DNA from 3 places in the Nocardia sp. NPDC003979 genome. Region 1 is predicted to be linked to each of the others. Evidence: riboswitches for the same ligand, from Rfam matches in the RefSeq annotation. Region 1 holds a riboswitch; each other region holds the start of a gene.

Region 1 (3,252 bases):
CCGCGCAGGCCGAACAGGCACGCAAGAACGCCGAACTGCGCGAGCAGGAACTTCAGGCCGAAGTCGTGAAACCCGCTCTCGCCGAAGCGGAACGGGTCCGCATCCTCGCCGAGGCCGAAGCCGACCGCACCCGCATCCAGGCCGAAGCCGCCGCCTCCAACAACCGCATCGCCCTCGACCAGCTGCTCATCGAGCAACTCCCCGAGATCGTCCGCCAAGCCTCCAACGGCCTCGCCAACGCCAACCTCACCGTCCTCAACGGACCCGACGGCGTGAGCGAACTGGTCAACGGCATGGTCGGCCAGGGCCTGACGGTCTTCAACTCCCTGCAGAAGGCCCTGTCCAACGGCGAGGTCGACAAGGTCTGAACCGAGCGGCCCGCCGGAATCTCCGGCGGGCCGTTCGGTGGATCAACTGAGGGCGTGGTCGAGGTCGCCCAGGAGGTCTTCGATGTCTTCCAGGCCTACCGAGATGCGGACCACGCCGTCGGAGAGGCCGATGGAGGCGCGGCCTTCGGGGCCCATGGCTCGGTGGGTGGTGGTGGCCGGGTGGGTGATCATCGTCTTGGCGTCACCGAGGTTGTTGGAGATGTCGATGATGCGCAGGCGGTTGAGGACCTCGAAGGCGCGCTTCTTGCCGTCGTCGCCGTGCAGGGCGAAGGTGACGACGGTGCCGCCGCCGGTCATCTGCTCCTTGGCGAGAGCGTGCTGCGGATGTGATTGCAGGAAGGGGTATTTCACCCATTCGACCGACTTGTTCGTCTCCAGGAATTCAGCGACCTTCAGCGCCGATTCGGTGGATTGACGCACGCGCAGCGGCATCGTCTCCAAGCCCTTGAGCAAGGTCCAGGCGTTGAACGGGCTCAGGGCCGGACCGGTATGGCGCATCAGGGTTTTCACCGGACCATCGATGTAGTCCTTGGCGCCGAGGATGGCGCCGCCGAGTACGCGGCCCTGGCCGTCGATGTGCTTGGTGCCGGAGTAGACGACCACGTCGGCGCCGAGTTCGAACCCGCGCTGCAACAGCGGGGTGGCGAAGACGTTGTCCAGGACCACTTTCGCGCCCGCGGCGTGGGCCAGTTCGGTGACCTTGCGGACGTCGACGAGGGTTTGCATCGGGTTGGCCGGGGTCTCGAAGAACACGGCCTGGGTGGGTACCGACAGCGCCTGCTCCCACTGCGAGAGGTCGTCGCCGTCGACGAAGACGGTCTCGATGCCCCAGCGCGGCAGGATCTCGTTGCACACCACGAAGCAGGAACCGAACAGGCTGCGCGCGGCGACGAGCCGGTCGCCCGCCTTCAGCAGCGCACCGAGCGCGGTGAACACCGCCGACATGCCCGAGGCGGTCGCGAACGCGGCCTCGGCGCCGTCGAGCAGGCGGATGCGCTCCTCGAACATGGCGACCGTCGGGTTGCCGAAACGGGAGTAGACGAAGTGTTCGACGTCGCCTGTGAACGCGGCCTCGGCGGCCTCGGCGTTCTCGTAGACGAAGCCGGAAGTCAGGTAGAGCGCCTCGGACGTCTCGTCGAAGCCGGAACGGCGCAGGCCACCACGCACACCGAGGGTGGCGGGGCCGACGCCCTCGGGCAGCGGCTTGTCGAAGGAACCACCGGTGATCATGTGAGTCTCCTTATGCCTGGCGCCACGGCAGGCCGACGGCGCGCCAGCCGGTGCTGCCGCGCTGCCCGAACGCGTCGAGGCCACCCTCGAAACCGTCGAGCACGTTGTAGGACGGGGTGATCCCCGCCGCGGTCGCCACCGTCGCCGCGTGCGCCGAACGCTGACCCGAGCGACACAGGAACACCACGGGGGCGTCGGCCGGGCGGTCGGCGAGGACCTGTTCGAGCTGCTCACCGAAGCGCGGGTTGCGCGCGCCGGTGCCGTCGACCCATTCGATGAAGTGCGCGGGGCGTTCGATGGAGCTTGTGTCGGGAATGCCGATCTGGGCCCACTCGCCTTCGGTGCGCACGTCGACCAGCACCGCGTCGGGGTGCTCGGTCAGGATTTCCCACGCCTTCTCAGGGGTGATGTCGCCGGCGTAACTCATGTCGATCCTCCTGCGTGAATCCGCTCTTGCCGTGGTGGTTGTCCAACACACGGCCAGGTCGTCACCCGGAGCACCCCACCGCGGAGGAGGGTTGCCGACCAGCGAGCCGGGGCTTGGCGCTGGTACTCATGACCTTGCGATCTGAGATTGCCCCGGCACAGGTCACCGTGTCAAACCCCTCAGGGCGTGCACACCAACCAGTTGCCGTCGACCCTGGTGAGATTCCAGGTGCTCGACGTCGACTGACCGCCCACCGAAACGGTGGCGTCGATCTTGGCCCGATTGCCGTTCACCGTGGCGTTGGAGAAGCCCTTCTTGTCGATCGTCGCCGCAGATTCCGGGCCGCCGAGCCGTTCGGTGAGGCCGGATTTCGCCTCGTCGAACCCGGGGCACGCCACCCCGGGCGGCGGACGCTGATCGGTACGCGAGCGCGCGTCGATATAGTTGGTGACGGCGGCCGCGAGCCGATCGGCCTCTGTGACATTTTTCTCAGCGGGCGCCAGGAGCCCGCCGACGACGATGCTGATGAGCACGACGACCGCGATCACCGCGGCCGCGACGAACGGGACGATGGACCGCTTGTCGGTCTGATCGACCTCGATGGGCTGATCGTCCGAGCCTGTTTGCTCCTCGCTCATGTGGTAATCCTGACAGACCCGGGCCGGGCAGCTACACCGCGCGCCGGGTTGCCGCAACACCGCAGCTAGAATCGCGTTGATTACGGCCTGCCGCCGACGAGGACGGCAGCGGCCGGTAGCCGGTTTCCGACTTAGCCTAAGCTAAGTTGACGCCGTCACATCGTTTCTCGACCAAAGGGTGCGCGTAGACAATGACCGAACAGACAGCGACTCGCCCGCTTCGCATCGCGATCGTGGGTGCGGGACCGGCCGGTATCTACGCCGCCGACGCCTTGATGAAGTCCGACGCCGAGGTCAGCATCGACCTCTACGAGCGCATGCCCGCGCCCTTCGGCCTCATCCGCTACGGCGTCGCGCCCGACCACCCGCGCATCAAGGGCATCATCACCGCCCTGCACAAGGTGCTCGACAAGGATCAGGTGCGCCTGCTCGGCAACATCGACTACGGCACCGACATCACCCTCGACGATCTGCGTCAGTTCTACGACGCGGTGATCTTCTCCACCGGCGCCAACGCCGACCGCGCGCTGCCGATCCCCGGCATCGACCTCGACGGTTCCTACGGCGC
Region 2 (3,252 bases), on a different contig from region 1:
CCGCCAGCCGCACATCGGGGACGACGGCGCCGTTCTCCAGCGTCACGTCCCCGATGGCGACCACGCCGAGTCGCCCGTCCGGTGGTGGCAGCAGGGCCACCCCGGTGCCGGGACGGGTGATCGGCGATTCGGTGCTCACAGTCACGTCGTCGCCGCCGCGAAACCGGCCCGCAGATCGGCCAGGATGTCGTCGATTCCCTCGATACCCACCGCGAGCCGGACCAGGCCGGGAGTGACGCCTGCGGCCAGCTGCTCCTCCGGTGTCAACTGCGAGTGCGTGGTCGACGCCGGGTGGATCACGAGAGAACGCACATCACCGATGTTAGCCACATGGCTGTGCAGGCTGAGCGCGTCCACGAACTTCTTGCCCGCGTCGACACCGCCTGCCAGCTCGAACGACACGATCGCGCCCGCACCCTTGGGCGCCAGCTGCTTGGCCCGCTCGTGCCAGGGCGAGGACTCGAGTCCCGCGTAGTGCACCGCGTCGACACCGGGCTGCGCGGCGACGAACTTCGCCACCTCCACCGCGTTGCTCACGTGCCGTTCCACCCGCAGGCTCAGCGTCTCGATGCCCTGGGCGATGAGGAAGGCGTTGAACGGTGACACCGCCGCGCCGAGGTCGCGCAGCAACTGCACGCGGGCCTTGAGCGCGAACGCCGGTGCGCCGAGATCGGCGAAGACCGCGCCGTGGTAGCTCGGATCGGGCTCGGTGAAGCCGGGGAACCGGGCGTTGCCCTCGGCGTCACGCACGGTCCAGTCGAAGGTGCCGCCGTCGACGATCACGCCCGCCACCGCCGCGCCGTGGCCACCGAGGTACTTCGTGGCCGAGTGCACCACGATGTCGGCGCCGTGGGCGAGCGGCTGGATCAGGTACGGCGTGGCGACGGTGTTGTCGACGATCAGCGGCAGCCCGTTCTCATGAGCGACACCGGCGATACCCGGGATGTCGAACACCGCGCTGCTCGGGTTGGCGATGGTCTCGCCGTAGAACGCCTTGGTGTTGGGGCGGATGGCGGCCTGCCACTGCGCGAGGTCGTCGGGATCCTCGACGAACGACACCTCGATGCCGAGCTTGGGCAGCGAGTAGTGGAAGAGGTTGTAGGTGCCGCCGTAGAGGTGCGGGCTGGACACGATGTGGTCACCGGCGCCTGCCAGATTCAGGATGGCGTAGGTCTCGGCCGCCTGGCCCGAGGCCACCAGCAGCGCCGCGACGCCGCCTTCGAGGGCGGCGACTCGCTGCTCCACCGCGTCCTGGGTGGGGTTCATGATCCGGGTGTAGATGTTGCCCGGTTCGGCGAGCCCGAACAGCGCGGCGGCGTGTTCGGTGTCGCGGAAGGTGTAAGAGGTGGTCTGGTAGATCGGCAGTGCCCGCGCGTTGGTGGTCGCGTCGGGGGCCTGGCCCGCGTGGATCTGCTTGGTCTCGAACGACCAGTTCTCGGGCAGGGCGGCGTCGGTCATGGTCAATGCTCCAGGGTTGTGCGTCAGGGTTCAGCTGGGGCGGATCGACGGACAACAACACATGGGGGCCTCCTGAAATGCGCGCTTGCTCCCGACCTTCGGGAGCCCGGTCATCACCCGGAGCACCCCACCGCAGCTGGAGGGTTGCCGACCAGCGAGCCGGGGCTTCGCGCTGGTACTCATGACCTTGGACGACATGTTAACCGGACATCACGCCGGTGGGGAAACTTCCCCCGCGTTTCCTGCCTCACATCACCGTGCCGCCGGTGCGGCGAACCCTGGTGTGTCGTCGGCCGGTGCGCCGCAGACCTGCCGCAATCCGTGATAGGCGCGCAGGATCGCTTCGCGGGTGACCCGCACCGCCGCCTCCGGTGAGGTGGGCAGTACGTGCTCGGTGTCGGCGACCGCGAGGTGACACAGCGTCTGCCACGTGCCCGCGACCAGCTTCACCAGAAAGTCGTCGGGTGTGGTTCCCATCCGGCGGGCCAGTTCCTCGCACACCGCGACGTTCTTCTTCTCCGCGTATTCCAGGGCCCGCGCGTTGACCGCCTGGCTGGCCCGCATGATCCGCTGCGTCTGCAGGAACTGGTGCAGGAACCGCAGGCCGTCGGCATCGGCCTCGGACTCGACCACCTGGAGGTAGGCGCCGCACAGGGCTCGCAGTTCGTTGCCGGTATCGGGCTGGCCGCGCAGCGCGACGGCGACGGCGTGGCCGAAGTCGTCGATCGGGGCGAGCACGATGTCCTCTTTGAGCGCGAAGTACCGGTTGACGGTGCGGGGGGATACGTCGGCTCCGGCGGCGATCTGCTCGACGGTTGTCGCGTCGAAGCCCTGTGTATCGCACAGGTCGAGCCCGATCGCGACGATCGCGGCCCTGGTCTGCGCCTTCTTACGCTCGCGCAGGCTCGGCGGTGCCGGCCGGTCGGAGGCGGTCGGAGTGGTCGAGTCGAGCATTTCGCCAGCTTAGCGTCTCCGCGCGATCACCTGTCGCACCCCGCCAAGTGGCGCGTTCAGACAAATTTCTCTTGACGCCAATTGTCGCACGGTGCCAGGATTGGCCGACGCATGCCGAGCGATGAGGAGCCCAGGTGACCGGCACCGAACTGAAACCCGAAGATGCTGCAGCCCCGGCGAATTCGATGCGATGGTGGGCGCTCGTCGTGCTCTCCGCCGCGCAGCTGATGGTGGTGCTCGACGCCACCGTCATCACCATCGCGCTGCCGTACGCCCAGCGCGACCTCGCCATCACCGACGGCGACAAACAGTGGGCCATCACCGCCTACACGCTCATTTTCGGCGGGTTGCTGCTGCTCGGCGGGCGGATGGCCGACTACCTCGGCCGCCGCCGCATCTTCCTGGTCGGCCTCGTCGGCTTCGCCGTCGCCTCGGCGCTGGCGGGCCTGGCGCAGAACACCGTGCAGTTGTTCCTCGGCCGTGGGCTCCAGGGCGCGTTCGCCGCCCTGCTCGCGCCCGCGGCGCTGTCGCTGCTGTCGGTGATCTTCACCGACGTGCGCGAACGGGCGCGCGCGTTCGCGGTGTTCGCCGGGATCACCGCCGGTGGGGTGGCGTTCGGGCTGATCGTCGGCGGCGCGCTCACCGAGTTCGCGTCCTGGCGGTGGACGTTGCTGATCAACACCCCGATCGCCCTGGTCGCGGTGGCCGGTGCGCTCGCCGTGATCGCCCGCGACATCCCCGCACCGCGCACCGGCGGCTACGACCTGCCCGGTGCCGTCACCGTGACTCTCGGCCTGGTCGCGATCGTCTACGGATTCAGCCGGGCCGCCGAGCACGGCT
Region 3 (3,252 bases), on a different contig from region 1:
GGCCCGGGTTCGATGTCGAGAGCACCCGTCCGCCGACCGCCTCGATCTGCGGCGCGTCCTGCGGCAGGGCATCGCTGATCGCGTCGAGCTGGCCGGAAGCCAGACTGCCCGTGCGCACCCCCGACTCGGGCACGACGGTGAACTCGATCCGGTCGAGATAGGCCTCACCCTCGTGGGCGAAAACCTGCGAGCCCCAGTGGTATCCGGCGCGTTTGGCCAACGTCACCGAGACGTCCTGCTTGTACTCGGCATAGGTGAACGGTCCGCTGCCGATGTTGTCGCCCGCGCAGCGCGCCTCCGCCGGCTTCGCGTTGGTCGACGGGGCGAGGATACCCAGCTGCGAGGTCGAGGACGCCTGCAGGAACTGCGCGTTCGGCGCGCTGAATTCGACCCGGGCCGTGAGCTTGTCGACCACGGTGGTGCCGACGTAGTTGGCCAGGTAGCTCACACCGAGCGGCGCTTTGGCCCCACCGAGCCGGACGACGGCGTCGAAGGTGTCGCGCACCGATTCGGCGGTGAGCGGCGTGCCGTCGCTGAAGGTGACCCCGTCGGTGAGGGTGAAGGTGAAGACCTTCGCATCGGGGCTGACCTCCCAGCTGCGTGCCAGCCACGGGGTGATCGCCCCGGTCGCCGGATCCTGATCGGTGAGCGAGTCGACGATCTGCCGGGTCACGTAGATGGTCTGATTGCTCCCGGCCTGGGCGGGATCCGAGCACGACGGTGCCTGCGAGAGCCCGTAGCGCAGGGTGCCACCGGGTTGTGGGGGACCGGCTTGTCCGCCGCCGACGGTGTCACCGCCGCCGCAGGCGACCACCGTCGCGGTGGCGGCGAGAACACCGGCGAACGCGGCGATGCGATGTCGAATCACGAAACAACTCCAGCGAATTCACGGCCTGCGGCCAGGGGACGGCTCGGGATGCGGCGGCGCAACTCCGGCGCCACCTCGGCCTGGAACAGTTCGAGACTGTCCAGATAGTCGGACTCGGCTCGGCCCTCACGATCGGCGGACAGGTGGATCACCTCGTGCCCGAACTGCTCGTGGTAGCGGCCGACCTTGTCGATCACCTGCTCCGGACTGCCGACCAGGGCGGAGGAACGGGCGAGGAAATCCTCGAGGGTCTCGAAGACCACCGGGTTGCCCACCTGCCGCTGCAACGCGGTGCGGGCTTCGTAGAGCGGGCGATACACCTCGACGGCCTCCTGGGAGGTCCGCGCCACGTGCAGACCGGCCGTGCCCGCACCGACCAGGGCGTCGGCGGGGTCGCGCCCGTAGTCCACCCAGCGCTGCCGGTAGTGGCGGATCAGCTCGGCGTACGGCTCGATCGGGTGTGTGACGTTCGCCGAGAACACCGGATCACCGTGGCGCGCGGCCAGTTCCACCGATTCCCGGCTCGTCGCGCTGCCGTGCCAGATCCGCAGCTTCGGCTGCAACGGGCGCGGCAATGCTCGTGCGTCGGTGAGCGGCGGCCGGAACCGGCCCGACCACGTCACCTCGTCGCGGTCCCACAGCGCGCGCAGCAGTTCGTAACCTTCGCGGTTACGGTCCCACTGATCCTCGGTCGTCACGTGGTAGAGCTGCGCCTGGGCGGTGCCGTTGCCCTTGCCGATGATCAGCTCGAGCCGCCCGTCGGACAGGTTGTCGAGCGTGGCGTAGTCCTCGAAGGCGCGCACGGGGTCGAGCAGACTCAAGGTGGTGACCGCGGTGAACAGGGTGATCCCCGAGGTGACCGCCGCCAGGTGGCCGAGCACCACCGGGGGAGCGGCGGACAGGAACGGGTCTTCGTGCCGTTCGCCCACCGCGAACCCGTCGAAGCCCAATTCCTCGGCGCGCCTGGCCTGTTCGACGACCTCACGGAAACGGTCACGGGTGCTCGGCACGACACCGGTCACCGGATCGGGAACCCGGGTGATCAGTGTCATGAGCAGGAATTTCATCGATCTCCTCCATCGAACCCGGCAGAAGCACCCACACCCGGACAGACCGGGCGGGTTGCTGCGACGTCGTAGAGCCAGGTCTCTCAGTCGCTCTGGATGGTGCGCCCGCTACCGAAGCGTCGAGCCGGATCAGCATGTGGCACAGCTGTGATGGCGCACAACGGTAGAAATCAGCGTGAGCGCAGCGGTTGGAATCGGGTGCGGGTGCGGGCACAATCGCCGACGTCGGGCCCGGTCTACCCGCTCCGGGCCCCCGCTGTGGCGGTACGCGACGCGCCGAATACTCGGTCACTTCACCTGCGCGGATTCATCGGCTCGCCGGAGTAATCTCGGCCTTCTCAGCGTCGATGAGGAGCTCGCCGTGACTGTTGCGCGTCGTCTGACCACACTGACCTCGCTGACGGCCTGCGCCGCCGCCGTGCTGCTGGCCGCCCCCGTCGCCGCCGATCCACCGGTGCGGCCCGCTGTCACCCGCGACGCCCCGACCACACCCGCCGCGGGCCCCGGCGATCTCCTCGCCGCCTATCAGACGGTCGTCGAAACCCTCGAGACCCTCGGCATCCAGCCCTTCCTGTACCCGACGGTCGCCGCGAACTGTTCCGGTGACGGTCTCGGCCTGGTCCCGGCCGTCGCGGGTGCGGTTCCCGGCCCGTGGCCGACGAAGACCCTCCCGATTCCGGGACTCGATCTCACGGCCGTGAAATCAGGCCAGACGCTGTTCACCTTCCTCCCGTACGGCCTCGAACCGGACACGGCCGCCACCAAGACTTCCGGTATGCAGGTCGCCTGGCTCAACCTCAGCACCGGCCGGGGCGGGATGGCCTCGATGGGGACGATCGCCGACATCGTCCGGGCGATGGTGCCGCCCGAGGTTCCCGCCGAACTCCGGCCGCTCGCCGAGAACGTCATCCGCGATTTCCTGCGCACCGCGATCCCGGTCGGCGGTGTGCGCGCGGTCCCCGTCGACACCGGGAAGGGCACCGTCCTCGCCGCCGTCTTCGGTACCACCGACAACGCGGGTCGCTCGTGCTTCTTCTTCCCGACCGTCGGCATCACCGAGGTCGCCTGATCCGGTTTCCGCGAGGGCGGACAGCGCACGTTCTCCGGTGGACGCACCGGGCGGTGTGGAATTCCTGACCGCGTGGGTCAGCCGTGACGAGCGAGCGGCGTTTCCGGTGCGACGAGGGGACGCTGCTTCCAGCGCAGCCGCCCGGTGCGATGCAGGCGGTGCGAGCGGGCCCACAGGGTGAGGTAGTAGCCGATGGACACCGGATGGGCCAGTGCCGAGCCGAGGTCGGCGCCGGTGGGTGGGCGCCG

The links. Region 1 has a riboswitch for S-adenosylmethionine ahead of ACWEVR_RS09305 (rhodanese-like domain-containing protein). Riboswitches for the same ligand answer to the same signal wherever they lie in the genome.
Region 2: it holds a riboswitch for S-adenosylmethionine, as region 1 does, so the genes downstream of both, ACWEVR_RS01725 (bifunctional o-acetylhomoserine/o-acetylserine sulfhydrylase) here and ACWEVR_RS09305 (rhodanese-like domain-containing protein) in region 1, are expected to answer to the same signal.
Region 3: it holds a riboswitch for S-adenosylmethionine, as region 1 does, so the genes downstream of both, ACWEVR_RS22950 (LLM class flavin-dependent oxidoreductase) here and ACWEVR_RS09305 (rhodanese-like domain-containing protein) in region 1, are expected to answer to the same signal.

What each region holds. Positions count from the first base shown of each region.
Region 1 is NZ_JBSGIJ010000003.1:525,897-529,148, forward strand. It holds gene ACWEVR_RS09295 (SPFH domain-containing protein) at 1-368, shown strand, start outside; gene ACWEVR_RS09300 (O-succinylhomoserine sulfhydrylase) at 411-1,619, opposite strand; gene ACWEVR_RS09305 (rhodanese-like domain-containing protein) at 1,630-2,046, opposite strand; SAM riboswitch class IV at 2,064-2,180, opposite strand; gene ACWEVR_RS09310 (Rv0361 family membrane protein) at 2,226-2,684, opposite strand; gene ACWEVR_RS09315 (FAD-dependent oxidoreductase) at 2,876-3,252, shown strand, end outside.
Region 2 is NZ_JBSGIJ010000001.1:424,496-427,747, forward strand. It holds gene metX (homoserine O-acetyltransferase MetX) at 1-145, opposite strand, end outside; gene ACWEVR_RS01725 (bifunctional o-acetylhomoserine/o-acetylserine sulfhydrylase) at 142-1,458, opposite strand; SAM riboswitch class IV at 1,535-1,645, opposite strand; gene ACWEVR_RS01730 (TetR family transcriptional regulator) at 1,711-2,412, opposite strand; gene ACWEVR_RS01735 (MFS transporter) at 2,547-3,252, shown strand, end outside.
Region 3 is NZ_JBSGIJ010000011.1:191,938-195,189, forward strand. It holds gene ACWEVR_RS22945 (ABC transporter substrate-binding protein) at 1-868, opposite strand, end outside; gene ACWEVR_RS22950 (LLM class flavin-dependent oxidoreductase) at 865-1,935, opposite strand; SAM riboswitch class I at 1,942-2,038, opposite strand; gene ACWEVR_RS22955 (hypothetical protein) at 2,297-3,004, shown strand; gene ACWEVR_RS22960 (glycosyltransferase family 2 protein) at 3,082-3,252, opposite strand, start outside.